One region of the Psychrobacillus sp. MER TA 171 genome, then DNA from elsewhere that is predicted to be linked to it. Evidence: predicted binding sites of a transcription regulator. Region 1 holds the regulator's gene; each other region holds the start of a gene.

What was found. The regulator Rex, encoded in region 1, represses fermentation and respiration genes when NADH is low (regulators of the CRP and FNR family bind a similar motif). The targets are predictions, from matches to a motif close to TTGTGAAATATTTCACAA.
Region 2: a site for Rex is predicted at 4,824-4,841, ahead of M3627_RS13890 (cytochrome c oxidase subunit 2A). Genes of this name have one in related genera too.
Region 3: a site for Rex is predicted at 6,070-6,087, ahead of M3627_RS16020 (cytochrome ubiquinol oxidase subunit I). Genes of this name have one in related genera too.

What each region holds. Positions count from the first base shown of each region.
Region 1 covers NZ_JAMAWN010000014.1:39,256-49,832, forward strand. Annotated here, with positions in the region: gene M3627_RS13575 (YugN family protein) at 1-345, shown strand, start outside; gene M3627_RS13580 (hypothetical protein) at 387-533, shown strand; gene tsaE (tRNA (adenosine(37)-N6)-threonylcarbamoyltransferase complex ATPase subunit type 1 TsaE) at 687-1,139, shown strand; gene tsaB (tRNA (adenosine(37)-N6)-threonylcarbamoyltransferase complex dimerization subunit type 1 TsaB) at 1,136-1,822, shown strand; gene rimI (ribosomal protein S18-alanine N-acetyltransferase) at 1,812-2,270, shown strand; gene tsaD (tRNA (adenosine(37)-N6)-threonylcarbamoyltransferase complex transferase subunit TsaD) at 2,267-3,286, shown strand; gene M3627_RS13605 (ABC-F family ATP-binding cassette domain-containing protein) at 3,789-5,720, opposite strand; gene M3627_RS13610 (redox-sensing transcriptional repressor Rex) at 5,848-6,483, shown strand; gene M3627_RS13615 (GNAT family N-acetyltransferase) at 6,964-7,515, opposite strand; gene M3627_RS13620 (CPBP family intramembrane glutamic endopeptidase) at 7,528-8,247, opposite strand; gene groES (co-chaperone GroES) at 8,590-8,874, shown strand; gene groL (chaperonin GroEL) at 8,915-10,549, shown strand.
Region 2 covers NZ_JAMAWN010000015.1:10,545-21,121, reverse strand. Annotated here, with positions in the region: gene M3627_RS13900 (dynamin family protein) at 1-3,398, opposite strand, end outside; gene M3627_RS13895 (chemotaxis protein CheX) at 3,733-4,188, shown strand; gene M3627_RS13890 (cytochrome c oxidase subunit 2A) at 4,911-5,033, shown strand; gene M3627_RS13885 (cupredoxin domain-containing protein) at 5,054-5,530, shown strand; gene M3627_RS13880 (b(o/a)3-type cytochrome-c oxidase subunit 1) at 5,532-7,199, shown strand; gene M3627_RS13875 (CsxC family protein) at 7,461-8,201, opposite strand; gene M3627_RS13870 (DUF7852 domain-containing protein) at 8,615-10,486, opposite strand.
Region 3 covers NZ_JAMAWN010000021.1:7,398-17,974, reverse strand. Annotated here, with positions in the region: gene gatA (Asp-tRNA(Asn)/Glu-tRNA(Gln) amidotransferase subunit GatA) at 1-239, shown strand, start outside; gene gatB (Asp-tRNA(Asn)/Glu-tRNA(Gln) amidotransferase subunit GatB) at 239-1,669, shown strand; gene M3627_RS16040 (Type 1 glutamine amidotransferase-like domain-containing protein) at 1,847-2,485, shown strand; gene M3627_RS16035 (TrkH family potassium uptake protein) at 2,667-3,983, opposite strand; gene M3627_RS16030 (thioredoxin family protein) at 4,110-4,673, shown strand; gene M3627_RS16025 (diacylglycerol kinase) at 4,790-5,701, shown strand; gene M3627_RS16020 (cytochrome ubiquinol oxidase subunit I) at 6,228-7,574, shown strand; gene M3627_RS16015 (cytochrome d ubiquinol oxidase subunit II) at 7,571-8,596, shown strand; gene cydS (cytochrome bd oxidase small subunit CydS family protein) at 8,611-8,715, shown strand; gene M3627_RS16010 (YjjG family noncanonical pyrimidine nucleotidase) at 8,801-9,502, shown strand; gene M3627_RS16005 (hypothetical protein) at 9,632-9,820, shown strand; gene M3627_RS16000 (hypothetical protein) at 9,798-9,998, opposite strand; gene rlmD (23S rRNA (uracil(1939)-C(5))-methyltransferase RlmD) at 10,211-10,577, shown strand, end outside.

The sequences.
Region 1 (10,577 bases):
TCGAGTTTAGGTTATACAATCGGAGGAAACTGGGATTACCATAAAGGTAGCTTTGATTCTATCCTTTGCCGCGAGGAGGGAGAAACCATCTATCTTCGCATCCCATTTACAGTGACTCAAGGAGAGCTTGATGATTACGAGGCACACATTAAATTCCAATCTCCTTATTTAATAAAACATGTGGTCAATGTAGGTCTGGATAAAGATGAAAATTCGTTGCTAACTACTACGGGATTTGATCAGTTTCAATCACCCGTAGATCAAGACGGTAACATTACCGACAAGAACCGCTGGGAGCATGCTGGCGAGCAGGAAGTAGAAAAAGTGCTTCGATTATTGCATTAACATTAATAGAAGGGCTGTCTCACATAGGTGAGGCGGTCCTTTTGTTTATTGGAATAGGGATTCGCAAGCCGGTAGGGGATAGGGAAGGAGACGTGGAAGAGTCTGCGATTGATTGTCGTAAAAGATGTGAGGATTGTAGTAATCCAGAGGTTGATTGTCGCAAACTACCGGTGATTGTAGTAATCTAGGCTTTGATTGTCGTAATCGGAGCATTCAGCTATATCTTAGAGCTGTTCTTCATTTAAAGAGTTCTGTACATATAAATGTCCTAGAGTTACATTATGAGCGGTTATTCTTTATAATAGAGTCAAATAGATTTGTACTTGAAAGGAAAGCGATCGATGATGTATGAGCGATTGATTGATTCGGAGCTGGAGACGGAAGTTTTGGCCCGACAGCTAGCTGAGTTATTACAGCCTGCAGATGTCCTGACATTAGAGGGAGATTTGGGAGCAGGGAAGACAACATTTACGAAAAGTGTGGCGAAGGGTCTTGGAATCACAAGAAACGTGAACAGCCCAACGTTTACCATATTGAAGCAATATGAGGGTAGGCTACCTTTAAACCATTTGGATGTTTACCGTTTAGCGGATAGTGATGAGGATCTGGGCTGGGACGAGCTTTTTTACGGTGATGCAGTAAGCATTATTGAGTGGGCTCATTTAATACAAGAGGATTTGCCGCCTGAACGATTGGCAATACAGATTCATCGACTGGACAATGACAAGCGTCGATTTACGTTTGAGCCTTTTGGGAAGAGATATGAACAATTATGTGAGGAGCTTTTTGAATGATTTGGTTAGGAATAGATACATCTCATACACCGCTTGCGGTAGCAGTCGTAAAGGACGGGCAGGTGCTTGCAGAATATAAGTCCTCTGTGAAGGTAACTCATTCCATTGGAACGATGCCAGCAATAGAGGAGCTTATGAAAAAAGCTAATATTCAGCCTAACGAGCTAGATGCGATTGCGGTGGCAAAAGGGCCAGGCTCTTATACGGGAGTGCGAATCGGTGTGACAATCGGAAAGACGCTCGCTTGGACGTTAAATATTCCAATTTACTCGGTTTCAAGTTTGCAGGTGCTTGCAGGGAACGCACCATATTTCCAAGGGACGGTGTGTTCCATTATGGATGCTCGACGTGGAAATGTATTTGCGGGAATTTATACGGACGGTAAATTAGTGAAGGAATCTCATATGTCTATGGCAGATTTGCTATCTACTTTGGATGAGATGGGGCACCAGGTTTTATTTGTAGGAATGGATGTAGCTCTTCATTGGAACCAAATAAAAGAGGTGCTTGGCGATAAAGTCCACCAAGCAGGAGCATCATTTTCATTACCAAGTGCTGCAGTCCTAATAGAAATTGCGCAAAGAATGGAGCCGGTAAGTGTACATACTACGGTACCAGAATATTTGCGAATAACAGAGGCAGAGGCAAACTGGATGAAAGAGCAGAAGAAAAATGGAAACTAAAACGATTACCTATCGCAAAATGACTATAGAAGACATAGACCAGGTGCTTTTAATAGAAGAAGAGGCATTCGCACATCCATGGACTAGAGAGGCATTCGAGCATGAAATGACGACTAATCTATATTCCTACTATTTAGTAGCGGAGATAGAGGAAAAGGATATTGTCGGCTATTGTGGAATGTGGATTGTCATGGATGAAAGTCATATCACGAATGTGGCAGTAGCAGAACGTATGCGAGGCCATCGAATTGGGGAAGGCTTAATGCGTGAGGCGATCCGTATTGTAAAGGAACAACAAGGAGTACTTATGACGTTAGAGGTACGCGTATCCAATACGGTTGCAAAAAATTTATATTACAAGCTTGGCTTCCAGGATGGAGGCATTCGTAAAAATTATTATACAGATACACAAGAGGATGCTCTTGTAATGTGGGTGGAATTCAAATGACAAAAGATCAATATATTTTAGGAATAGAAACAAGCTGTGATGAAACAGCGGCTTCCATAGTCAAAAATGGAACAGAAATAATATCCAATGTCGTAGCATCACAAATAGAAAGTCACAAGCGCTTTGGTGGAGTAGTTCCAGAGGTTGCTTCTCGTCATCATGTGGAGCAAATCACACTGGTTATAGAAGAAGCTTTAAAGCAAGCGGACATGACTCCTCAGGATTTAGATGCAGTGGCAGTAACCGAAGGCCCTGGGCTAGTAGGTGCCCTATTAATAGGAATAAACGCTGCAAAAGCATTCTCGTTTGCAAACGGTCTGCCTTTAGTAGGAGTTCATCATATTGCGGGGCATATTTATGCAAATGCGTTGGTCCAGCCGATGGAATTTCCGTTACTTGCTCTAGTAGTATCAGGAGGGCATACCGAGCTAGTGTTGATGAAAGAAGACGGTCAATTTGAGCTAATCGGAGAAACACGCGATGATGCAGCTGGAGAGGCTTATGACAAAGTAGCTAGAGTCTTGAATCTCCCTTATCCTGGTGGTCCACACATAGATCGTCTAGCAAATGAGAGCGATCAAGCAGTGCCTTTCCCAAGGGCTTGGCTAGAGGAGGGCTCTTATGATTTTAGTTTCAGTGGCTTAAAATCTGCAGTCATCAATTATCAGCATAATGCGGAGCAAAGAGGGGAAGCAATCAATCCTAACCATCTTGCCGCGGGCTTCCAAGAGAGCGTAATAGAAGTACTCACTACTAAAACGCTTCGTGCAGCCAGGGAGTTTAATGTGAAGCAAGTAATTGCTGCTGGTGGTGTAGCAGCAAATAAAGGACTGCGAAAAGCATTGGAAGAAGCATTCCAAAAAGAGAATATTCCTTTTTATGTGCCTCCAATCAAATTGTGTACAGACAATGCAGCCATGATCGCAGCTGCTGGTAGCTCTAAATTTTCAGCTGGGCAAATAGGGGATTTAGCGATGAATGGTCGTCCTGGGTTAGAATTAAATAGCTGGAACTAAACGAAATCCTCTTTTCTTCGACAAGAAAAGAGGATTTTTTACCATGTATTATTTCGGTTGTCAATAGAGAACATTCGTACTTATGCACAATTTGTTGATAACTTGTTAGTAAGTTGTGTGTTTTCAATATATTGTGGTTATTTATACTCACAACTTGTGGAAAACTAAGTTTTTAATCTGTGGACAATGTGGATAAACCTGTTGATAGATTGATATGACAGTACTTTTGATGTTAATAAATATGTGGAAAAAGATTTTTAGGAAAAAGGGGCTTGACCTATATATGCCATCGTTCGACAAAATACAACATATGTATCTGATATCCTGTTAGAACGATTAGACAACTTTGTACCATAAACCGACTCGATCAATTTAATAATTGGTTGCTTGTCCCATTAATCTGACTGTTTTCTTTATAAATTGAATAGTTAATCCCAAAAATAAATAGTTCGACATTATATATTTTTCCCCATATAAAAAAAGGTAAACCGAGTCAATCGGCTTACCCTGTAATTTCTTCTAATTGTTCCTGTAGCTCCAGCCATTCATTGGAGATGGTGTCTTGCTTTACCTTAAGGTTATCGAGCTCACTCTGTAATTTTTGGACTGCCTCATGGTCCTGGAAGACTTCTGGATCACATAGCTTTTCCTCGATTAATGCGATTTCTGAATCGATAGCAGAAATTTGTTCCTCGAGCTCATCGATTTGACGTCGAATTTGTCTTTCCTTTTTCTTCGCTTCTTTATCAATCGTCGAGGTATTTACCTTTTGAACGACTGTATTTTGTGCAATCGAGCTTTCCATTGCTAACTCCTCGAGCTCTTCCTTTTTCTCTAGATAATAGTCATAGTCACCTAAAAACAGTGTTGCTTCTTTGGAGGAGAGTTCAATTACCTTTGTTGCAATTCGGTTAATAAAATAACGGTCATGTGACACGAAGATAATTGTTCCAGGGAAATCGAGCAAAGCATTCTCTAAAACCTCTTTGCTATCCAAATCTAAATGGTTTGTAGGCTCATCAAGAACTAGCGTATTTGATTTCAATAGCATGAGCTTGGCAAGTGCAAGTCTAGCCTTTTCTCCACCGGATAGCGTAGAGACTGTTTTTTGGACATCGTCTCCAGAGAACAGGAAGCGACCTAGTACATTGCGAACATCCTTTTCATTCATGAGAGGCCATTCATCCCATAGCTCTTTCAAAACGGTTTTATTGCCGGAAAGAGCTGCTTGTTCCTGGTCATAGTAACCAAATTGCACATTCGTCCCGTATTGAATATGCCCGCCAGCAGATGGAAGCTGCTTCATAATTGTTTTCAGCAAGGTGGATTTACCGACGCCATTCGGTCCAACTAATGCAATCCGGTCCTGCTTGTACACAGAAAATGAGATGTTAGAGGAGACGGTTTTATTGGAGTAGCCAACAGCAACATCCTCTAAGCGCAGAACATCATTGCCACTTGGGCGGTCGATGGTAAAACCGAAGTTAGCGGATTTTTCATCGCCATCAGGTGCATCCATCCAGTCTGTCTTCTCGATTACCTTTCTTCTAGACTGCGCCATCTTGGTTGTGGAGGCACGAGCCAGGTTACGGCTAACAAAATCCTCTAGCTTTGCCTTTTCCTCTTGTTGCTTCTCATACTTCTTTTTATCCAGCTCATAATTTTTTGCCTTTTGCGTTAAATAGGCACTGTAGTTACCAACGTATCTCGTAACATTATGGCGAGAAACCTCGTACACTAGATTTACTACCTGATCTAGGAAGTACCGGTCATGGGATACGATTAAAATGGCTCCACTATAATTTTTCAAATAGTTTTCTAAGAAGCTGAGTGTTTGGATATCCAAATGGTTTGTAGGCTCATCGAGTATAAGTAAATCGGGCTTACTTAATAGCATTTTAGCTAAAGCTAGGCGTGTTTTTTGTCCGCCAGATAATGCTTGTACAGGCTTGTCATAGTCGTCCGGGAAAAACTGCATCCCATGTAAGATAGAGCGGATGTCAGATTCAAAGCGATAGCCACCAGCCTCGTTAAATGCAAGCTGAAGCTCGTCATATGTAGCAGCTACTTTAGCGTAGGCTTCTGGATCCTCATAGACAGCAGGGTCAGCCATTTGGGCTTCTAATGAACGTAATTCTTTTTCGGAGTCTATTAAATGACTGAAGATAGATTTCATTTCCTCCCAAATGGTCAGCTTGGATTCTAAACCGGCATGCTGCTCTAAGTAGCCTAGTCTAATATTTTTTGGCATGATAATGTCACCGGAATCATAGGACATTTCTCCGGCAATTATTTTAAGTAAGGTAGATTTCCCAGCACCGTTACGACCGACTAGTGCAACTCGGTCACGGTCTTGAACCTCTAGCTTTACGTTTGTTAATATATCTTCCCCATTAAAGGATTTAGTTACTTGGTTTACTTGTAAAACGATCACGATTATTTGCACCTCAATTCTATCCTAAGTGTAATAGATAGGACTTGTCGTTGCAACGTTCTCCCTTTACAATGAAAGAAAGGTAACGTGAAAAAATGAATTTGCCTTATACATTAGGAGGATACTTATGAAACGTGATGTACCTCGCATTCCTCAAGCGACAATGAAACGACTTCCTTTATATTATAGATTTTTACAAAGCTTTCACAATGCAGAGCATAAACGTATTTCATCCCAACAGCTAAGTGAAGCGATGAAAATCGACTCGGCAACCATCCGGAGAGACTTTTCTCATTTTGGAGCATTAGGTAAGAAAGGCTATGGCTACGATGTACCGCATTTATTAGAGTTTTTCAGAAAAACACTAGATCAAGACGAAGCAGCGAAGGTTGCATTGATAGGTGTTGGTAGCTTAGGGACAGCGTTTGTTAAATATAACTTTCAAAAAAACCATAATACAAGAATAGTAGTGGCATTTGATACGAAGGCGCCACTTGAAGGAACCATTATTAGCGATATCCCAGTTTTTCATTCAAGTGTAATGCTAGAAAAGCTTAAGGAATACGGAATTGAATTAGTCATTTTCACTCTTCCAAGCCGTTCTGCCCAAGAGGTGGCCAACCTCCTAGTTGGATCAGATGTAAAGGGGATATTAAATTTCACTCCTGTTCCAATCAGCACACCTGATGAGATTCGCGTACATACGATTGACCTTTCGGTTGAACTTCAAACACTAATCTATATGATTCGAAACGATATATAAGAAAAGCGAAACCGCCTATCTCTGCCCCGACAGGCAAATGGAGAAATGCGAGGAGGCAGCTCCTCAGCCACCGCAGTATTTCTCCATTTGACCCGAGGGGCAAGGCGGTGTAGCTAGACACCAAGAAAAGCGGAACCGCCTATGTATGCCCCGACAGGCAAATGGAAAAAAGCGAGGAGGCAGCTCCTCAGCCGCCGGAGCTTTTACCCATTTGACCCCGAGGGGCAAGGCGGTGCAGCTAGACACCAAGAAAAGCGCAGGCGCCTGTCACTGCCCCGACAGGCAAATGGGGAAATGCGAGGAGGCAGCTCATCAGCCACCGGAGTATTTTTCCATTTGACCCCGAGGGGCAAGGCGGTGTAGCTAGACACCAAGAAAAGCGAAACCGCCTGTCACTGCCCCGAAAAAATAAAAACTAGCAAGGATATCAAACTTCTCCATTCATCTGAAAAAGCCTTCGACTCTAATTTAGTCGAAGGCTTACTTTGTATATTCGCTTTTCAGGAGGGAATAAATGACAAGGTCGATATAGCGTCCCTTTTCAAATTCATGTTCCCTTAGAACACCATCTCTGTGAAAGCCTAGCTTACTTACAAGGGAGGCATCGTTTTCTGACGTGATTTGAGCTTCAATTTTGTTTACATTTAACTCTGAAAAGGCAAAGTGAATAACAGCCTTTAGTGTCTCCGTCATAATTCCCTTTCCCCATGATTCAGGGGAGAGGTCATAGCCTATTTCTATCCGGTTATGTTCAACCTCATAGTTTAAATAGCCACACGTACCAATCACTTTTTTGTTTACCTTCTCTTCTATTACCCAACGCAAACCAGTTTGCTCCAAAAATATTTTCTCGTACCAACTAATCTCGCCTTTTGCATCTTCAATAGAAGTAAACGGATCGAGTGGCATATGCTCTACAACATTTTCATTGGCATACAATTCTAGAATGTCGTCGGAGTCTTGTTCGGTTGCTTTTCGAAGAATAAGTCTTTCTGTTTCTATTATAGGAAGCTTCGTAAATGAAAAAGTCATAGTGATTCCTCCTTATTGCAACATTTCTGCTAATCTTTCAAAGAAGTTAATGATTTCTTCATTATATAGTTGTGCAATTACTACGAATCCGTTTAAAAGCATATGGGCAATAATAGAAGTAATGATTCGTTTTGTCTTATAATAAATGAATGCGAATATAAAACCAGACACAGCATATATTAGTATGTGCGTAAACTCAAAATGGATGACTGCAAAGGACAGTGAGCTTATAAGTGCTGCTACAAAGAAGTTTGTTTTAGGTAATAATGTTCCGAAAATGATACGACGGAAGATGAGCTCTTCTAAGATTGGGGCAAAGAATACGATAGAGAAAAAAACAAAGGGCACCGAACTAGCTAGTTCCATGAAATCTTGTGTATTTTCAGAACCGGGCTCGATTCCAAAAAATTTAATCTCTATATTAGCAGCAAGGGCCTGGCCGTACAAAACCATTATGAATCCCAAAACTCCCCAGGCAACTGATTTGAGTGTGCTCGAAGCTTGTCCCTTTAAAGGTCGGATAAAGCTCTTGTCTTTTCGGATGATAAGTAAAGTGATGATTGTTGCAGTCCCCATTCCGATGAAAGTCCACCAGCCGTTAGCCAGTAACATAGGATTTTCCAGGTTATAGTATTTAAAAACCATAAATAGCAGAGAAGCAAAGATGATTCCGGAGAGCTGCATGACACAGTAGGTGATTAATATGTATAAGGCTGTTTGTTGTTTTTTCATCTAAATATCCTTTCCGTCTTCTATAAAGATTCTATTGCATAGCATACTGGTAATTATTATATGTGCTAGCCTTATTGTAATGGAAAACTAAAATAAAATCGCTTGTTAGCTATTTTATTCTTGGACAGTTTTAGTATTGAAAAGGGACTTGCTTTCGCACAAAGGCAAGGTGAAATACTCATGATCTAAGAGGAGAAAGTAGATAATAAAATTTTAAAAAAAGTTTAGGTTCTGACTTGCAAAATTTCCATAGTTTAATTATTATTATAAGTGTGTTAGCACTCAAAGTGTGTGAGTGCTAATAAATATTAAATTCAACTTATTTTAGGGAGGTAGTTTCACTTGTTAAGACCATTAGGTGATCGTATTGTAATCGAATTAATCGAAGCTGAGGAAAAAACAGCATCTGGCATCGTACTTCCAGACTCTGCTAAAGAGAAACCACAAGAAGGTAAAGTCGTTGCAGTAGGTACTGGACGAGTACTAGAAAACGGAAACCGCGTTGAATTAGACGTAACAGAAGGGGACCGTATTATCTTCTCTAAATATGCTGGAACTGAAGTAAAATATGAAGGCCACGACTATTTAATCTTACGCGAAAGCGATATTCTTGCTGTAATCGGCTAATAAAAGAAATTAAAAAGAACAATTAGGAGGGCATAATAACATGGCAAAAGAAATTAAATTTAGTGAAGACGCTCGTAGTGCAATGCTGCGTGGAGTAGATAAATTAGCAGACGCTGTTAAAGTAACATTAGGGCCAAAAGGTCGTAACGTAGTATTAGAGAAAAAATTTGGTTCTCCACTTATTACAAATGATGGTGTAACAATCGCAAAAGATATCGAGCTTGAGGATGCTTTTGAAAACATGGGTGCAAAATTAGTAGCTGAGGTTGCTTCTAAAACAAATGACATCGCTGGTGATGGTACAACAACTGCGACAGTTCTTGCACAATCTATGATCCGTGAAGGACTTAAAAACGTAACAGCTGGTGCTAACCCAGTTGGTATCCGTAAAGGAATCGACTTTGCTGTAGCTGCTGCTGTAACAGAGCTTAAAGCAATCTCTAAACAAATCGAAGGTAAAGATTCAATCGCTCAAGTAGCTGCTATTTCTTCTGGTGATGAAGAAGTTGGTGAATTAATCGCTGAGGCAATGGAGCGCGTTGGTAACGACGGAGTAATTACAATCGAAGAATCTAAAGGATTCACAACAGAGCTTGATGTGGTAGAAGGTATGCAATTCGACCGCGGATATGCATCTCCATACATGGTAACGGATTCAGATAAAATGGAAGCTAACTTAGACAACCCATATATCTTAATCACAGACAAAAAAATCTCAAGCATTCAAGAAATCTTACCAGTGCTAGAGCAAGTAGTTCAACAAGGTAAACCACTTTTACTAATCGCTGAGGATGTAGAAGGGGAAGCGTTAGCTACTCTAGTAGTAAACAAATTACGTGGTACATTCAATGCAGTAGCTGTTAAAGCTCCTGGATTCGGTGACCGTCGTAAAGCTATGCTTGAAGACATCGCTATTCTAACTGGTGCAGAAGTAATCACAGAAGACTTAGGCTTAGACTTAAAATCTGCGAACATCACTCAATTAGGACGCGCTTCTAAAGTAGTAGTAACAAAAGATAACACAACAATCGTAGAAGGTAACGGAGATACGAAAAACATCTCTAGCCGTGTTGCTCAAATCCGTGGCCAATTAGAAGAAACAACTTCTGAATTCGATAAAGAAAAACTTCAAGAACGTCTTGCTAAGCTTGCTGGTGGAGTAGCTGTCGTGAAAGTTGGAGCAGCTACAGAAACTGAGCTAAAAGAACGCAAACTTCGTATTGAAGATGCACTAAACGCAACTCGCGCAGCTGTAGAAGAAGGTATCGTATCTGGTGGTGGTACTGCACTAGTAAACGTATACAACAAAGTAGCTGAGCTTGCAGAAACAAAAGAGGGCGACGTAGCAACTGGTATCCGTATCGTTCTTCGTTCATTAGAAGAACCAGTTCGTCAAATCGCTAACAACGCTGGTTTAGAAGGATCTATCGTTGTAGATCGCCTAAAACGCGAAGATATCGGCATGGGCTTCAACGCAGCAACTGGCGAATGGGTTAACATGATCGAAGCAGGTATCGTAGACCCAACTAAAGTTACTCGTTCAGCTCTTCAAAACGCTGCATCTGTAGCTTCTCTATTCTTAACTACAGAAGCAGTAGTAGCAGACATTCCAGAACCAGCAGGAGCAGGCGGCATGGGTATGCCTGACATGGGCGGAATGGGCGGCATGATGTAATAAGCCTTGTTAACCCATGATTCATAAG
Region 2 (10,577 bases), on a different contig from region 1:
ACTTTTGTTTCCTCAGATAGAGTATCCCTTAACTTTTCTTTTTCATTTTTCTCGAAGAAGGACTTAGCATTTTTAAAGTATGATTTTACGTGACTATATTTATCTTTGTCTTGGAAAGGACCTACAAACTCTAATAATTCATAGTCCTCACTTTCATGAGGGCTAAAAGTTAAGCTTCCATTCCAATCCTTTAAGATTCTCATTTCTTCCTTATCCAGCTGGGTTATTTGTCTCTGGATAAATTGAAGAACTCGGAAGTTGGTTACACGTAACTCCTGCTCCAAATCAAAACGAATCATTTGAAGAATATCTTTTAGAGCGATGTCTAAAGCAACGGAAGCGCTGTGATTAGAAAACAGGGAAGGATTATAAGCTTCCTTGAAAAATTCATTAAAGCGATAATACACACGTTGTAAAACATAAAAAAGTAGTGACTCTAATTCTTGCGTCGTATCCTTTGTTAAGGATATAGCGTTGTACTGTGTGTATCGTTCTCTTATTTTTTCTTCTTGATTAGTAAGCTCCGTCAGTCTTTCTTCTTTTCGAGCTAGATTAGCCTCGGTTTGTTGGATGAGAGATAACAATTTATTTTTCTGGCGATTCGATTCCTCTTCTAAAGCAATGACAGCAATTTGCTTAAGATCCTGCTCTAAGAATTGATGGAATGATTTTTCAAACTGCTCCATACCTTTATGCAGCTGCATCTTATTTTCTTTTTCTTGCAAAGCTTGAAGACTAGAGACACCAAACACTCGAGGGAAACGAATACCAAAACGCTGTAGCTCGTCCTTGACATATTGCTTTACTAAATCTGCCTCTTCCTCATTACTTGCAAGGTCAATTGCATTCACTACAAAGAACATCTTGTCTAGCTCAAAAGAGTCCTTCACACGGCCAAGCTGAATTAGGAATTCTCTATCTGCTTTAGCAAAAGCATGGTTAAAGTACGTCACAAATAATACTGCATCTGCGTTTCTAATGTAGTCGAAAGCGACTCCTGTGTGTCTAGCATTTATGGAGTCTGCTCCCGGAGTATCAACTAAAGTTACTCCTAATCTTGTTAACTCACAATCAAAATAGAAATCAATAAAATCTACGAAGCAGCTTTTAGATTCCTGTGCGACAAAAAGAGAAAATTCCTTTTCATCTACATTTAAAACTTCTCCCAGCTTGTCCTTTACAGCAGGGTATCCGATATAAAATGCGTTAATAAAGGATTTATGAACTTCCTCAGTAGAGTTCTCTTTTACTGCAGCTGGAGCTTTTTCGAAGGCTTCTTCTAAAGAAGTAATAGTAATTCCTAACTGTTCAAAGGCAAACTTAACATCCTCCAAAAGCTGCTCTTTCGTCTTCAAGCTAACATCAGCGGTATTATGCAAGTGAGTATCTGTTACGGGATGTATTTTATTTATGGTTGCCGTAGTAGGGTTTGGGGATACAGGCAACACATTAGCTCCCATCAGTGCATTAGAAAAACTGGATTTTCCGGCACTAAAAGCTCCAAAAAGCGCAATAGTGAATTGTTGGTTTTCTACCCGCATTGCTTTCTTCTTAATAACGGAAGCAGCTTCCTGAAAGTCAGGGAGCTCTTTTAAAATCTCTCCAATCTTATTTGCACGGTGAATAATTTCATCAAATGCTAATATTGGAGCTTCCTCAGATCTCTCCTCTTCAGTAGCGACAGCATTAACTGCCTCTTCTTCCTCTTCAGTTGTCTCTACATATTCCACAATAGAACGTTCGAACAATTGACGTTCTTCGTTCCACTCACTTAAAAGATCGACACTATCCTTTCGAATTTGAAGAGTAGGAGCTATTACTAACTTGCTAAGATCCTCTACCCTTTTCTCTATTTCTGTCACTTTTAAAATAGCTTCTTGTTTTTCTCTTAAAGTATCCGTTTTCTTATTAAACTGCTCGTCTTCAGTAGAAGAATGCTCTTCAATATATTGAATATTTTCTTCTTTCCAAGCTTCCGTTTCTTTTACAAAGTATCGGCTAACTGCATCGTTTACACGATTTGCGTAATTTAATATCGCATCACCTGTTGTACTAGCCCCATTATGCATCGTATCTACGATAATTTCGGATGGCAATGAAAATGACATATTATTTATTTCACTTGTCTTACTGTCATTTAATAAACCAACATCTTTTAGCATCCGCTTCATTAAGTTTTTAATATGTGCCGTAATATGAGTGGAAACAATTGTCTCTAGTAGCTCAATTGTCTCTGTTAACCTATTATTTCTTTCTTGTTCCGTCTTTTTCTTACTCGATAAGAAGCCAACTTTGAAGTTATCCTGCCTGCTTTCCGCATAACTCTTTAGCTTCTCCCGAATTTCATACGTCATTATCGAGGCATTGCTTAAAATTTCTTTTCTGTTAGATTCAAATACCTTTTTCCAAGCGTCGCTTTCTTGAAGCTTTTTTTGTTTCTCAGAGACTTCAAACTGTTCCAAGATTTCTTCGACATTAATCCAATCTTCCTCGGTTAATAAATAACTTAGCTCATGCTGTAGACCTTTTTTTTCCTCTTCTAAAAATTCCAGATGCTCATCTTTTAGTTTTTCTAATGTAGCTGTAGCTGAAAGTAAAAAAAGTTCTTCTTTATGAAGGATGGAATCATTTACAATTTGTTTTACTTGCTCAAAGTCATTATGTAGCATCTCTCTGTTTTTTAAAGAGGTATAGTAAATATCCTTTGGAATTACATTCCACGCGGTAAAAGCAGATGACACAGATTCTTTATAAGCAGTAAAAGACAACTCTTCTTCTCGGTGCTTATCAATCTGGTTAACGATTAAGTATATGTTTTCATTGTAATGCAGCAATTGTTTTGTAAACTGAAAGTTCAATTCAGACTGTACATGGTTATAGTCCATCACATAAAATACGATGTCTGCGAGATGGAGCGCCGACTCTGTTGACACTCGGTGAGCGTCATCTGTAGAATCAACACCAGGCGTATCCATAACGGTAATACCTTTTGGAAGCCCAGATGTTTTATGACCAATTTCTATTTGAGAAACCTTACTACCATCCTTTGAATATTTTTTTACATGCTGTATATCATATTCTCCTGAGAATTTAACAGGAGACTGATCCACAAAGTGGACAATCGCATAATTTTCATCTGCTTTATTTACCGTTACAATATTAGCCGACGTAGGTATGGGACTAGTCGGTAGCAGTTGTTCATTTACGAGTGCATTAATCATACTAGATTTACCTGCTGAGAAGTGACCAGCAAAAGCAATGGTAAATGTTTGTTTTTCTAATTTATCTGCAAATAGCTTTGACTTGGCATATCTTTCATTATCCTTATTTTGCTTAAAGATAGCTGCAAGCAAAGCGTTTTTCTGTTTAATATTCTGTAGTTCTTCTAATTGATCCATTTGAAATTTTTCCCCTTTTTATCTAATAAACAATATGTATATCATATCAGAAAATATAAAAAAAGATGACTTTATTGTCATAAAGTCATCACATAAATAATTCTTATTTTGAATGAGGTGTTATTGAACTTAATACATGCTTTGTAACTACGCTATAAATAACAACTGTTGAGCCAATTAAAATATATAACATGACTATCTCCCTCTCAACTGAACTTGATATTCATTCTCATTTAAATGATAACATAACAATTCACAAATGACTATAAAATATATTCTTTTTGACTAGATATTATGCTAAAATTGATTCAACTTTACTACTTGGAGGAAAAAGATGACTCTTTCTAGGAACATACAAACTATATTGAATGGGACGATTCAATCTATAAAAGCAGTCATCCCTTTAAACCTTAGTTATACCCCACCTACTCTCTTGTCTCAACCATATGAGGTAGTGGAAATGGCTGTACTGATCGGTATTGTAGGCGATATGAAAGCAAGAATTATAATAGATGCATCTTCTCATTATTTTTCATCTGTTGGTGCCTCTATGTTTGGTATGCCTTTAGAGGGAGAAATGCTTGAATCTTTTACAGGCGAACTAGGAAACATGATTGCAGGTAATTTATGTACGGTTGTTGCACAACAAGGATTAGAAATAGATATAACCCCTCCTACTGTAATTGTAGGACAAAGTAAGTTATATGGTTTCCAACAGGCTTTCTTTCTACCCGTTGAAGTTACAGACATAGGTCCCATGGCTATTATTCTGACTGTTGATGAAGATTAGATAGTTATACATAATTCTTAATACTTTGTACGCATCGAAGAGAATGGAAAAAAATCCTCCTTTAAGTTAAAAGTCCTGAAATTTTACAAATCGTAAAATTTTCAGGGCTTTTTTTGTTACATCATAGCAGTTGTTCAAGCGGATAGAGACAATAGTCTTTCTAATAATTATCCCTTAAAAATCGCTGTCATGCCCCATGATATAAGTGTTGCCCTCATTATCAAATTTTCTAAAATATAAAAGCTATATTTATGCGAATAAATTTATTAGCGCTTTATCGATGCTAAAGCTGTTCCCATTTATTGATTGGAGCGCCAGACGGCGACTCCTACGGGATGAGTGAGACAGATAAGACATCACAACCACGCGCGTAAGCGATGGGTGGTGGCTTATCGCTCACCCCGAGGAAAGCGTCCGGCTGGGGCGGAAATCAATTCTACTCTCTGATTTAAAGTTTGCTTTGCTTCATAAAATTAACCTTACTCTTTAACAAAGCCAACATAAAAATGCGTTAATCCTTCCATACACTTATATTTCCCCACTAAAAATTAATATATAACTTTTATAACAATTCCTATTTACTTTTTTGTTACTTTCAAATTATTTCACAGTATCTTCACATATAACCTTTGTATGTGTGATAAATATCACATCAACTTTGTTTTTTTAAATTTATGATGTACCTATAGAAAAAGAAGGAAAGTTTTGGAGGTGTAAGACAGATGTCCAAAAAACAAAATAAAGAACCAGAACTAAAAGGGACGCTTATATCAGTTAGCGTTGTCGGTATATTTATTTTAGTCACTTGGTTTTTCGCATTCTATTTATTTATTGACAGATTTTAAACTAATGGAGGTTAAAGGTTATGCATATTCACAAGTATGAAAAATGGTGGATAACATTTGGTGTTAGTTCACTAGTTTTATTTTTAATAATAGTTGGTTTTAGCGCCTTCCACTATGGTTCACATCCACCAAGTGCAAAAGTATATATTGATCATGAGCGAGTAGACGAGATTGCTCCATTCAATAACCCAGGAGTTCACAAAGTAGAAGGTAAAGAATGGGATTATGAGATAGTAGTAGTTGCATCCGCATTCTTCTATAACCCACAAGAATTTGAAGTTCCACTAGGTTCTACGGTTAAATTTATAGCTACAACGAAAGACGTTATACATGGCTTTCAGATAGTAGATACAAATATTAATATGATGCTTGAACCAGGTTACGTTTCAGAATATGTAACAACTGTAGATAAAGCTGGAGAGTATTTAGTTTTATGTAACGAATATTGCGGTGTAGGACACACGTCTATGACATCGAAGTTAAAGGTGGTTGAGTAACATGGCAACAATAACAGAAAAAGCCCAAAGCTTTGTGAAAGTTGACCGTCGTGATGGCAAGCTTGCAATGGCTCATATTCATGTAGCTTTTATTGCACTATTAATTGGAGGACTTTGCGGACTCTTACAAACCCTTGTACGTTCTGGGCAATTCACCCTTCCTTGGGGTATAGGTTACTATCAATTATTAACTGTTCATGGTGTTTTATTAGGACTTATTTTAACTACTTACTTTATATTTGGTTTTCAAATTGCTGCTGTTAGCCGTACTTCCGGCACATTAACAGATAAACAGAGAACACTAGGTTGGATTGGTTTTTGGACAATGACAACCGGGACTACTGCTGCTGCAGTAATGGTTTTATTAAACGAAGCATCTGTGTTGTATACTTTTTATGCACCACTTCAAGCGCATTGGATTTTTTATGTTGGGATGGCATTAGTTGTAGTAGGCTCATGGATTGGCGGAGCTGGCTTGATCATGAAATATATGGAATGGCGTAAAGCAAATCCAAAGCAACCTAGCCCATTATTAACTTTTATGGTTATTGTAAATTTAACTATGTGGATTATTTGTTCACTTGGTGTAGCAGTCGAGGTAGTATTCCAATTAATCCCATGGTCTTTAGGCTGGGTAGATAAAATCGATGTTTTACTCTCTCGTACACTTTTCTGGTATTTCGGTCACCCATTAGTATACTTCTGGTTATTGCCAGCTTATATGGTATGGTATGTGATCATCCCGAAAATTATTGGAGGTAAAATTTATTCGGACGCACTAGCAAGATTATCCTTTATGCTGTTCTTAATCTTCTCTATCCCAGTTGGATTCCATCATCAATTGACAGAGCCAGGTATTGATTCATTTTGGAAGTACTTGCAAGTTGTTTTAACAATGATGGTAGTTATACCTTCCCTTCTGACTGCTTTCTCTATGTTTGCTTCATTTGAGATTCGTGGAAGACAGCTTGGAGGAAAAGGCGTATTTGGATGGTTTAAAAAGCTACCTTGGAAGGATGCGCGATTCCTAGTACCATTTATCGGAATGGCTGCCTTCATCCCTGCTGGGGCTGGTGGTATTATCAATGCATCTAACCAAATGAACCAAGTAGTACATAATACTATCTGGGTTACAGGTCATTTCCATCTTACTTTAGCAACAACTGTCGTTTTAACATTCTTTGGAGCAGCCTATTGGTTAATCCCTCACCTTACTGGGAGAGTGTTGACTAAACAAATGAATAAGCTAGCTATTATACAAGGTATTGTTTGGGCAGTAGGTATGTCCATCATGTCTGGGGCAATGCATATTGCTGGATTATTGGGAGCCCCCCGCCGATCAGATTTCTCAACCTATGGTGAATCTGCCCAGGCAGCCGAGTGGGTTCCGTACCAAATCGCACAAGCAGTTGGCGGTACAATTTTATTCATCGGTATCATCTTAGTCTTATATATAGTAGCTCAATTAGTATGGTTTGCTCCTAAAGGTGATACAGAATTTCCAATTGGAGAAGTATCCGAAAATGCAGAAAAAACACCGATGGCACTCGAAAACTGGAAAATATGGTTAACGATTTGTATTTTCTTAATTTTATTTGCTTATACGGTTCCGGTGTTTGATATGATTCAAAATGCTCCTCCAGGTTCAAAAGGTTATAAATTCTGGTAACTATCATTCTTTTAAATATATACGATGGAAGAGAGACTATTCATATAAACAGTCTCTCTTTTTGTTTTTATAATCTTGCACTTGTTAATCATCTCGCCGTTTACAAACTTTAGTAGTTTCTATGTATGGACAAGGCGTTAGAGGGACTACCCGTAAAAGCCAAATTTCTGACTTTTAGAGCACTCCCTTTTAAAAATGTATTTATCATTATACATATTTAAGCACACGCCCACCCAAATAGGGCTTTGCCTATTTAAATTTTTACCCCTCTGACCGTACTCTTACTTGTCTAATTTGTAGTACTTTTAAAGTTAGATCTACTACCATTTTCTCTGTAAGCGTATCAAAAGTATCGCGCATATCCACTAAGCACGGAGAGTAGTCAAGCTCGAAAAACTCAGCTCTCACCAATTCACAATAAGGCTGCTCATTATAGAAAGTACTGTTCTCAAAGAAATACTTATCTAAACGAGGCATTTCACTGTTTTTCGGATTAATGAAACGGGATTGACTTTCAGAAGACTTAGTAATGATAGGGTATAGAATAAAATCAGACCCATTTAGGTCAGCAAAGCCTGTGAAAGGTACGGAAGCAATACGATCGTAAATTACACCGTTACAATCATCAGTTGCGTATTCGATGTCCTTTCTAATAAATCCTTCAACAAATAATTTAGCTCTAGTAACTCTGCGAGAGCCATCGCAAGAATCCATCGGATCAAACCTTACCGGTACAAGCTTACATTGTGTTAAGAATACATCCTTGTGTACTCTTTTGATTTCGCTTGCAGGTGGATCTAATGATATATCCGCTTCTACTACTATTTGAATTGTAGTTTCCGCTAATACAGCTGGCACCTTAATAATCGGGTAAAAATTATCGGGTACTACGCAAGGATCAACAGGATCATCCTGTAATTGTGGTAGAGACCTTGCATTATCTACCGGACATGGGTAAACATTGGACAAATCGCCATTGTTTAAACCGTTCTCTTCATTCATTTAAAATTTCCTCCATTCATTTTTTGCGAAATTAATTCATTTCTGTTTTAAGTTATGTAAAATCACCGATGGATGTATAAGCAATAGACACAGAAACGTAAATTATGTCGATATTATTTATCTATTTCACTGTTTAAATAACTCTTTTGTGTAATATAGCTTAGAGATTTCCTCTAACTATTCACAACCACTAATTTAAATTTTACTAGCTCTATGGAATTCATGATCACCATTCTCTTGAAGGAGCTAGGAACCGTGTATAGCATTGATCCCACTGGACTCGTCGCCTACTGCTTAAAAGATTTATATAAATAATGAGCAATTAAATAAGCCATCACCAACGAACTCATTCGTTAGAGATGGCTACATTAAAAAAGATACTTGCACTAACAAAATTACAGTACAAGTGGAGTTTATTTTTTTGTAGATGGATAATACACTTTCTGAACTTGTAAAAGCTGCAAAACTAATTCAATTACAGCATTTTGTTGCACTTTAGGCGATTCAGACGGTAAATCTTTTTTCCTTAGCTTTTCCTCGCTTTCCGACAACACGGTATATTCAATTCTTTGTATAATAGTCCCTTCTATTAACAGCTTTCCTCTCGTTGCCTGTTGGACACCTTCTTCGTTGGATTGCTCGAAAGAGGAAGGTATGAATTTACAAGAAGCCAATTGAATATCCTTTGATAGTTCTTTAATATTAACTACTCTTTCTTCTAAATCTAAGGCTCTTTTTAAGCTTATTTCAACATCATACTCCCCTATAATTACAGGTACTTTAATATGCACCGCTAACGGGAGCTTATTTTCCTTTTGCCCTGAATTATGTCTAACTTTAACTTGGGACTTATATAGGTTATTTTCTGCTACAGATAGTTTTTGTGAGTCATTGTTATGAGCAGAAAAGAGAATTTCATGCACTTTATAACCTAACAGATGGCAATAGAGTTCTTCTTGAAAAAAGTACATACTATCAAAAAATACTGTATCTAAAAGTGGAAAATGATCGTTGTTTGTAGGTAAAAAATTATACCCTTCCTGCTTTGCACTACCATAAAGTGCAGGGTTCATAAAATCTTCAATATCTACGTAGGTAGAAAACGGAATATATATGGTTTTTATTTTTATATTAGAAGTGGGTCCCTTTACTCTATAAATTACTTCCTCTAAATTTTGAGAATTTTCTTCTGCAACTAAGTTAGTGAGTAATATTTCCTCTTCCTCTATAAGAGATTCTTTTACTATAGTAGGTATGTTTTCCTCTTGATGATGAGTATTATCTGGTAAAGTGTTGAAGTCATCACTTTCACCCGCTTCTTTACTAGCAATAATTTTTTTCAGACTACTAATCATTTCAGACAAATACGTGTCTCGAAGACTTTCTTCCATAAATCTTATATTATCTTCATTTTTAATTTCTAATTCTTTAGTTATGGAATCTAATGGATCTATTTCATGAGCAATTTCTATGGAAGAATAATCTACATCATTTCCTAAAACTAACATTTCCTCTTTACTGTCGTAGGAAGGTATTGTAGGCATGTTTGTTTCTTCTATAGATTCCCCTTGTTTTGAATCTTCTTGTAGGGAAGGGATCTCGATTGCTTGCGCCTCAATAAAGAAGGAAGAATCCTGGAGCGGTGTTTGTTCTGTGGCATTCCATTCTGTTGGTTCTTCTTCTGACTCAATGTAAGCCATCACTTCTAATTCATGATTATAATCTGCATTTTCATACTCTAATACAGGATTTATTTTACGTCTCGGTTTTGGCAAATAAGCCCTAATATATTTTAGTTGATTAGGCTGTTTAATATTCTTTTTATTATTTGATAGCAGATAGTATGGCTTAAGTGAATTTTTTTCTTCCCTTAAAAAATTGAATAAACTATTTTCCTTTGTATTTTCTTGAGGGCCATTTATCATAATGTTATCTTCAGATGGTACTGTGGCTATAAATCGTCTGCGCCGTTTTCTTTTGAAAGTACGTCTGTTTACTTTTTTAATATCAGACGCATATACTTCTTCTATCTCAGTTAAGCTATCATCTTCAAATACTTCTTCATCACTTTTCACTTCAGCCGATTCAAATAGTTGTGAAACTGAAAAACATATACATTTCTTTTGATTGTTATTAATTTCAACGAACGCACCATAATCAAACCATGGAACAGTCAATTTTCCCTCTGAATTGTTATAGTGAAAGTCACTAGCAATACTAAATGTCACAGCCTCTTCTTTCGTAAAGACAACTCCATCCTCTATATTTTGTATGATTAACCCCACCTTTCTCTTATTACTTGAGACGTTTGCCCTGTATTATTTATATTATTCAGTTAGAAGGAATTCGTTCAAAAAAAAACCTTTTACTTCAAAG
Region 3 (10,577 bases), on a different contig from region 1:
GGGAAAATGTTAAGGATCCATTAACGATGTATGCCAATGATATTTTAACAATTCCAGTAAACCTTGCTGGCGTCCCTGGAATTTCTATTCCTTGCGGATTCTCAGACGGTCTACCACTAGGATTACAAATTATCGGTAAATACTTTGATGAAGCAACTATCTATCGTGTGGCACATGCTTATGAGCAAGCAACAAGCTTCCATAAACAAACTCCGCAAATATGGGAGGGAGCAAAATAATGAATTTTGAAACGATTATTGGATTAGAGATTCATGTAGAGTTAAAAACAGACTCTAAAATGTTCTCACCAGCACCAGCTCACTTTGGAGCAGAACCAAATACAAATACACATGTAATTGACCTAGGTTACCCTGGAGTATTACCTGTTGTAAATAAAACAGCAGTTGAGTGGGGTATGAGAGCCGCTCTTGCACTTAATATGGACATTGCACCTATAACTAAATTCGACCGTAAAAATTACTTCTATCCGGATAATCCAAAGGCTTACCAAATCTCTCAATTTGACAAGCCAATCGGTGAAAATGGTTGGGTAGAAATTGAAGTGGGCGGAGAAAAGAAACGTATTGGTATTACTCGTCTTCACTTGGAAGAGGATGCAGGAAAGCTTACACATACAAGCAATGGATACTCTCTTGTTGACTTCAACCGTCAAGGTACTCCTTTGATTGAAATCGTATCAGAGCCAGACATCCGCACTCCTGAGGAAGCTTATGCTTATCTTGAAAAGGTTAAATCTATCATCCAATACACAGGAGTTTCTGACTGTAAAATGGAGGAAGGTTCCCTTCGTTGTGATGCGAACATTTCCTTACGTCCATATGGTCAAGAAAAATTCGGTACGAAAACAGAGCTTAAAAACTTAAACTCCTTCAACTTTGTTCGTCGTGGTCTTGAGCATGAACAAATTCGTCAAGCAGAGGTTCTATTATCAGGTGGGGTAATTCCACAAGAAACTCGTCGCTATGATGAGTCAACTGGTAAAACTCTTTTAATGCGTGTTAAAGAAGGAGCGGATGATTACCGTTACTTCCCAGAGCCAGACTTAGTGCAAATTGTCATTGATGATGCTTGGAGAGAACGAGTTCGCTCTGAAATTCCTGAGCTTCCAGATGCACGTAAAGTTCGTTATATCGAGGAGCTAGGCTTACCTGCATACGATGCAATGGTACTTACTTTAACAAAAGAAATGTCAGATTTCTTCGAGGAAACGATTGCTCTAGGGGCAGATGCGAAGCTTGCTTCCAACTGGTTAATGGGTGAGGTTTCAGCTTACTTAAACGCAGACCAAAAAGAATTGAAGGATATCAAGCTTACTCCTTCTAATCTGGCTGGCATGATTAAGCTAATCTCAGATGGTACAATTTCTTCTAAAATCGCGAAGAAAGTATTTAAAGAGCTTGCGGATAACGGCGGAGATGCTGCTGAAGTAGTAAAAGCTAAAGGCTTAGTACAAATTTCAGACGAAGGCGCTCTACGTGAAATCGTAACGGCTACATTAGATGCTAACCCACAATCGATTGAAGACTTTAAAAACGGTAAAGATCGTGCCATCGGCTTCCTAGTAGGACAAATTATGAAAGCAACAAAAGGTCAAGCGAATCCACCTCTTGTTAACAAAATCCTAAACGAAGAAATCGTGAAACGATAAAATCCTAAAGATAATCATAGCGAGTAAGTGATCAGATTTCCTGACCACTTACTCGCTTTTTTGATGCATGTTAGCAAAAGCTCCTCCACATTCAGCTACTTATCAAAGCTGTAAATATATTTAATTTTATAATTATAGATGCTATGATGAGATAATATTTGAGAAAGGGTGATGGGGATGGAGCTATGTTTTATTGGCGGGGGACATGTTTTAAAGGGTGAGCTTGATGACGTTTTTGAAGAATTAGAGTGTAAAATTAGTCCGAATGCGAAAGTATTGGTCGTACCCTTTGCAACAGATGAATCTAGATATGAAAGTTGGATGGAAAGCCTGCAGCAGGCGTTTACACGTATTCCAAACGTGACGCTTGGTTTATTGCATGAAAAGCTACCAAAAGAAGACATGATTAATATGATGGAAGAGTATGATGTTCTTTATATTATAGGAGGAAAACCTGAGCGTTTACTTCAGGTTATTTTGGATAAAGAGCTGACTGCAGCAATTAGTAGTTTTCCAGGCTTAATGATTGGCTATAGCGCAGGTGCATTAGCTTTTTGCACAGACTGCATATTAACAAAGGATGAAGACTACCCCGACACAATTATTTTGCAGGGATTAGAATTAGTCGATTTTAGTGTAGAGGTTCACTATCGCCCAGAATCAGATGATGAGCTGCTGACTCTTTCTAAGGATAGACCAATCTATGCCCTACCAGACGGCAGTGCAATCTTCTATAAAAATGACAACATACATACGAGAATACATGAAGTCATTACCTTTAAGGACGGGACTAAGAAAAACTGTCTCAGCCAGTGAGGGCGGCATGGACTTGGACCGACCGATTATGAGGAGAAACCGACCGATTATCGTGCAGGACCGACTGATTATAAGAGAAAACCGACCGATTTTTAGCCAGAACCGACCGATTATTGCATATAACCGTCCGATTATAAAAAAACACCCCTGCAGACAGGCTAGTGCAGGGGTGTTTCTATCCTTAACCGGTAAACACCTGATCATTTGGATATTTATATTTAACCTTTTTCGGTTTAGTTAAGATGAAAAATAACGTGAGTGGTCCAATTCTGCCTAAGAACATCAACACACAAATGAATACCTTGCCTAACTCTGAAAGCTGAGAGGTAATGCCCATTGAGATACCAACAGTTCCGAATGCGGAAAACACTTCAAATAGCAAAGGGAGCAGAGGAAGCTGCTCTGTTATAGTTAAAGCAAAAGCAAATATAAAAACGGTTGCTAAGCTAACTGTGCTAATAACGAGAGACCTAATAATTATTTCTCGTGAGATGGACCTTTTAAATAGCACTGGATCCTCCTGCTGACGGAAAAATGCAAACGTTGCTGCTATGATGACAATAAAGGTAGTAAGCTTTATGCCAGAAGCCGTAGAGGCACTACCTGCACCGATAAACATGAGAAGCATTGTGAATAATAGAGATGGGTCCTCCATTTGGCCATAATCGATCATATTAAAGCCTGCCGTTCTTGGAGTTACTGCATTAAAGTAGGAGGTCATTATCTTCTCGAAGATTCCCATTTTGCCAATTGTATCATTATTATTAAACTCTAAGATTAAAAGAATAAGTGTAGCTATTGTATTTATTATTAATGTGCCCACGATCATAAGCTTGGTATGTAGTGACCATGCACGAAATTTATTCTTGCGAGAGATATCTATTACTACGACAAATCCAATTCCTCCAATGATTATTAGACTAGTAATAATCAATATAACTAGAGGATCACTAGTGAAGCCCATTAAATTGTCCGGAAACAAAGAGAAGCCTGCATTATTAAAAGCAGAAATTACGTGAAACAAACTATAATATAATGCATCTCCAAAGCCAAACCTTGGTATCCAGTGGAGTGTTAAGAAGACGATAGCAATACTCTCTGTAAGAAGAACAAATAAGAGAATATGCTTAGCTAGCTTGACGATACCTCCAATAGAAGGCTGATTAAAAGATTCCTGCAAATAAATTCGGTGCTGCAAGCCAATTTTTTTGCGAAGAAGAATAAGTATAGCGACTGCAAACGTCATTAACCCAATACCACCACATTGAATTAAGACTAGTAAAACAATTTCCCCAAACATGGTTAGAGTACTACCAGGATCAAAAACACTGAGACCTGTAACCGTGGTAGCAGATGTAACTAGAAAGAATGCATCTACCCAGGAAATCGGATTTGTCGTAGCAAAAGGAAGCTTCATCAAAACTGTTCCTAGAAAGATCAAGGTGGCAAAGCTACTTGCAATCACAACAGGCGGTGAAAAAGAGAGCTTTTTCTCCATTGGGACACTTCCTTTTATTGGATGTAAAATAATAACTACTTTAATCCTGAACAGGTCGCGTGTCAACAACTTGTTTGAAACAAGTGGCTAAAGAAAGTATACTTAAGGAAAAAGGGGGATTTTTCATTGAAAACTGAACAACAATATTTTGAAGAAGCTAAAACCTTAGAGCAGTATATGAATGATATGACTACCAAAAAAGAGGAATCCTTTCGTATATACGACCAATTTCAAGTTCCAGCGGATGATGAATTCATTGAGATATTAAAAACAGAAAAGCCGCATATATTAGTTATCACAGAAGACTGGTGCGGTGATGCCATGATGAATAATGCTATCGTACGAAAGATTGCAGAAGCTGGAAATTTGGACATTCGCACTGTCTACCGCGATGAGAATCTAGAGCTGATGGACCAGTACTTAACAAATGGAGGGCGCTCCATTCCAGTTTATTTATTGTTAAGTCAGGACGGAGAAGTAATTTCTAAATGGGGTCCTCGTGCTGAGATGGTTCAAAAATTTGTGATGGAAGGAAGAGCCAAGTTTCCTGATAAGGAAGACCCGGCATTCGAAGATATCCAAAAGAAATTTTATGAGCAAATGACACAGGAATTTATAGCAAACAAAGAGTTTCACTTGGCAGTTTACGAAGAAATTCGCAGTAGCTGGTTGCCTATTCTTCAAAAATAAGCGAATCGCATATTTAAGGGAGTCGGCTTTAGTCGGCTCTTTCATATGTTAGGAACTTTTTGTGAGGAAATAGAGTCTTTATAATGAAGAAATTGTAAAGTAGAAAGGAAATCCGTATGAAGCGTGCAAGAATTATCTACAATCCTACCTCAGGGAGAGAATTATTTAAGAAACATCTTCCAGAAGTTTTGGAGGCTTTAGAAATAGCTGGATATGAGACGTCCTGCCATGCAACGACTGGTGAAGGAGATGCAATTAGTGCAGCAAAAAAAGCGGTAGAAAATAATTTTGATATAATTATTGCTGCTGGGGGAGACGGAACACTGAACGAGGTTGTTGCTGGTGTAAGTGAATTTGAAAATCGCCCGAAGATTGGTCTCATTCCAATGGGAACGACAAATGATTTTGCTCGAGCAGTTCATATTCCTCGGGATATTAAACGTGCAGTAGATATAATCGTACAGGGTGATACTATTCCAGTGGACGTTGGTCAAGTAAACGACCGTTATTTTATTAACATTGCTGGCGGAGGAAGAATTACAGAGCTTACTTATGAAGTTCCTAGTAAATTAAAAACAATGCTTGGACAACTAGCCTATTACTTAAAAGGAATTGAAATGCTTCCATCGATTAATGCCACGAAGGTTCGAATTGAATATGATGGGGAAGTATTCGAAGATGAAGCGATGATGTTCCTTGTGGGTCTAACCAACTCTGTAGGGGGCTTCGAGAAGCTTGCTCCAAATTCAAGTATTAATGATGGGAACTTCTCGTTGCTTATCTTAAAGAAAGTAAATATTGCAGAGTTTATAAGACTTGCCACTTTAGCTATTCGTGGAGAACATTTAGAAGATCCTCATGTCATTTATAAAAAAGCCCAGCACATTAAAGTGACCTCCGAAGATAAGGTTCTCTTAAATCTGGATGGAGAGTATGGGGGAACTATTCCTGCCACATTCCAAAACCTATATAGACATATAGATGTCTTTGTTCCAATCGATGAGATTCGTGAGCAAGATAGACCATAAAATGAAGCGGTTTTGACAAAACTCTCCTCAACATAATAAGGCCTCGAAAATTTTACGATTTAGTAAAGTTTTTGGGGCTTTTATTCTAATTATCTGTAGTGTTCTTCGTAACTGCGTACGCTTTTTCAGGAGCACTTCTCCATACAACTTATTCGAAAAAAGGTAATCATCCTTGAATGTTAGACTAAATAGAACAAATAGAATTTGAACGCTAAAACTGATACGATCAGATGCTTTACTTCAAAAAGGAGTAAAGCCTTTTTTTATTGAACAAACGTAAGCATACTAATGGATTCAAAAAGGGGGAGATGCATTGCATCCAGTTTATTTTTGACTTTCCTCTCTAAAAGGTTATGAATCCAATAATATTGGGAATAATTTAATAATATATCTGAGCAACATAAAGGAGGAATGGTTAGTGTATAAGAGACAAGAGAGATACTTAATGTGGCTCGCCTTTGTAGTGGCAGGTATTATGATACTATCTATTGCTGGAAGAATTTTTGGAGGGTGAGGAGAGTCAAGTATGGGAAATGCTGATTCAGTTTTCTATAGTCGTGTCTTAACGGAGTTAACCTTATCTTTTCATATTATTTATGCGACTATCGGTGTTGGAGTTCCACTAATGATTATGATTGCTCAGTGGGTTGGTATAAAAAAGAATGATGAACATTACATATTACTAGCAAGGCGCTGGGCAAGGGGATTTGTTATTACGGTTGCCGTCGGTGTAGTAACTGGAACAGCAATTGGAATGCAGCTTTCCTTATTATGGCCGAATTTTATGGAGTTAGCCGGCAATGTGATTGCCCTACCCTTGTTTATGGAGACCTTTGCTTTCTTCTTTGAGGCTATTTTTCTTGGAATTTATCTTTACACTTGGGATCGTTTTGAAAATCAGAAGAAGCATTTATTATTGCTTATACCAGTTGCAGTAGGGGCTTCCTTTTCCGCAGTGTTTATCACGATCGTAAATTCTTTTATGAATTCACCGCAAGGATTTGACATGGTAAATGGGCAAATGGTGAACATTAATCCAATCCTAGCAATGTTTAACCCTGCGATGCCTACGAAGGTAGCCCATGTAGTGGTAACCGCATATATGACATCTGCTTTTGTACTGGCTTCCATTGCAGCCTTCCGTTTGTTAAAGGGTTCTAATCATGTTTATCATAAAAAAGCTTTGTATTTAACTGTAAAATTAGGATTAATCTTTTCAATTGCAACTGCTATTATAGGCGACTTTTCCGGAAAATATTTAGCGGAGTATCAGCCGGAAAAACTAGCAGCTGCCGAATGGCATTTTGAGACACAGGAAAATGCTGAACTTGTTTTGTTTGGAATATTAGATGATGGGGAAGTGAAATATGCTATTAAGGTACCTTATGCCTTGAGTATATTAGCTTACTCTAACCCAACTGCAGAGGTTATTGGATTGGATCAGTTCCCAGTGGATGAAAGACCTCCACTTTATATCCATTATCTTTTTAATATTATGGTAGTAATTGGGATGGGTCTGGCAGCTCTCTCCGCATTTTATTGGTTAGGTAAACGTTTAAAGTGGTCCTTTGTAGATTCTAGGTTGTTTCGATGGCTTCTCGTCTTAGGAGGACCTGCTGCTATTATTGCAATTGAGGCAGGTTGGTGGCTAGCGGAGGTAGGAAGGCAGCCTTGGATATTAAGAGGAATCATGAGGGTGGAGGATGCAGCAACAACAAGTGGGCAGGTAGATTTTATGTTAGTTCTGTTTGCTGGCCTTTACTTAGTTCTTGGAGTTGGAAGTGTTGTAGTACTTACTCGGATGTTCCGTAGAAATCCTGTTGAACAGGAGATAGAGGATAGAAAATTAGATAAAGGCGGTGATATTACATGAGTTTAGAGATTATTGGTCTCACCGTTCTATGGGCTTTTCTATTTGGTTATGTAATAGTAGGCTCCATTGATTTTGGTGCCGGCTTCTTTAATGCATATAGCTTAATAACTGGTAAACAACATATACTGAGCAATATTATTCAACGATACTTATCTCCAGTATGGGAGGTAACAAATGTATTTCTCGTATTTTTCTTCGTTGGTATTATTGGTTTCTTTCCTAAGACTGCCTACTATTATGGAACTACTCTTCTCGTACCTGTGGGCATAGCATTAATATTGCTTGGCATCAGAGGGTCCTACTATGCCTTTGAAACGTATGGATCCAGAGGCCATAAAGGGTATTCTTTTATGTATGGTTTATCTGGATTGTTACTACCGGCTTCATTATCTATCGTACTAACTATTTCAGAGGGCGGTTTCGTTGATATGATCAGCGGATCACCAAGTTTAAATTATGATGCCTTGTTCACTAGTCCGTTAACTTGGTCTATTGTGGCCTTAAGCTTGACCTCTGTTTTGTATATCTCTGCAGTCTTTTTAACTTGGTATGCCAATAAGGCAGGGGACCCAAAAGCAACTCAACTGATGAGAAAGTACGCATTGATTTGGTCTTTTCCAACGATTATAACTGCAGGCGGAATAATGGTAGAATTACGCTCACACAATGTGGAGCATTATAATAATATGCTTGATATTTGGTGGACGTTTGGTTTGTCCTTCCTCCTGTTCTTAGGTACCGTTTGGTTACTGTGGAAAAAGAAAAAATATGGTCTAGCATTTGGACTTCTGGCAGGACAATTTTTAATCGCTTTTTTTGCTTATGGGTATTCTCATTTACCGTATTTACTTTATCCATACTTATCTATACACGATAGCTTTACAAATGAGGCCATGGCAATTTCATTAATCATTGCATTTGTTCTAGGGCTAGCCTTATTAATCCCCTCCTTGTATTTGTTACTAAAGCTATTTCTATTCAACAAAGATTATGTTAAAGGGAAAAAGAAAAATCACGCTTAGGAGGAATGAACGTTATGATGGAATTCCTAATATTTTATGCTCCCTTCATAGTACTGATTGGCTCCATTATTATAGCCTTCTGGGTATCTACCATGGATGGACCAGTAAGAGATGAATAATTGTCCAGGACCTCAGGTTGGGGTCTTTTTTTCTGCTCATTTCCTTCCCAGGTGTTAAAATAAGCTTAGAGAGGTGGAGAAATAAATGAAGTATGACGTAATATTGTTCGACTTGGACGATACCTTATTCGATTTTGGAATGACCGAAAGAAATGCATTCCATCAGTTATTTTTAGAATATGGACTGCCAAACGGTTTGCAAGATTACTTAGGCAGCTACAAGTCAATTAGTAAGGTTTTATGGGACGAATTAGAACAGGGCGTTACAACGCTAGAGATACTTAAAATAGAGAGATTCAAACGTTTATTTTTAGAACATAATCTAAAGTTAGATTTGGAAGCAGTAAGTCATAAGTACATAGAAAATCTAGGTAGAGAAATCCACTTAATATCTGGGGTGGAGGAAATGCTGGCTAGTCTGGCTGGCAGTCGTTTAGCTATATTAACAAATGGATTTCAAATTGCCCAGCATGCTAGGATCAAGAGTTCACCATTGAAGGATGTGTTTGAAGCTATCATCACTTCAGAAGAAGCTGGTTATCAAAAGCCACAGCCTGCTATATTTGAATATACATTTAAGAAATTAGAAATAACAGAAAAGTCTAAAGTATTGATGGTTGGTGATTCTCTTACTTCTGATATACAAGGTGGAAACCATTTTGGAATAGATACATGCTGGTTTAATCCAAACCAAAAGGAAAACACAACAACTATAATACCAACATATGAAATAGAGAATTGGAGTCAGCTCAATGGAATTGTGAATGGTCAATTAATAGAGAAATAAATTAGAAAAACTCCCATTTAGTTAAAATAATTTTTTAAAATCTTCCAAATAATGTATACAATATTTCCAGTATATGAGATAATAATCTTATAACAATATTATTGTTAAAGACATAACCTGGAGTTGACCATGTTTGTGATAGCACGTAACACAAATGGTGTTACAGAAGTGTTGAAAAACTCAAATAGCCAAATGGTAAAAGTATTTTATGATTATGAAGAGGCAGAACGGTTTGTAACTCGATTAAACAAAAGTGTATTACCTAATAAACACTGGTCTGTTATAGAGGATTCGTCTATATTAAAGTTAAATGAGTAAGGAATAATTCCTTACTTTTTTTGTTGTTTAGGAAATTATAAAATTCGGAACCTGTGCCTTGCCCCTCGGGGTCAAATGGATAAAAGCTCCGGTGGCTGAGGAGCTGCCTCCTCGCTTTTCCCATTTGTCTGTCGGGGCAGTGACAGGCGATTCCGCTTTTCTTGATGTCTAGCTTCATCGCCTTGCCCCTCGGGGTCAAATGGATAAAAGCTCCGGTGGCTGAGGAGCTGCCTCCTCGCTTTTCCCCATTTGCCTGTCGGGGCAGTGCAGGCGATTCCGCTTTTCTTGTTTCTAAAATTAGTTGGAAATTTATATACATAAGCTACCTAATACTATTGAACGCCTTTATTTGATATAATAATATCCATTACACAAGAACGGAGATTTAACGTGAACACACCAGTAAATAAGAATGATCAGTTAACAGTTTATATAGAGGATTTGACACATGATGGGTCAGGAGTAGCAAAGGTCGATGGCTACCCACTGTTTATCCACGGGGGTCTTCCTGATGAAAAAGCAGAGGTACGTGTTGTAAAAACATTAAAAAACTATGGCTTTGCTAAATTACTTCATATTGTAGAGCCTTCTCCTTTCCGTGTGGAAGCACCATGTCCAGTATTTTATGAGTGTGGTGGCTGTCAGCTTCAGCATATCAATTATGAAGGTCAGTTGAAATGGAAGGAAAATATGGTTCGAAATGTCATGCAAAGACTAGGTAAGATTGATGCACCAGTACTACCGGTAAAAGGAATGA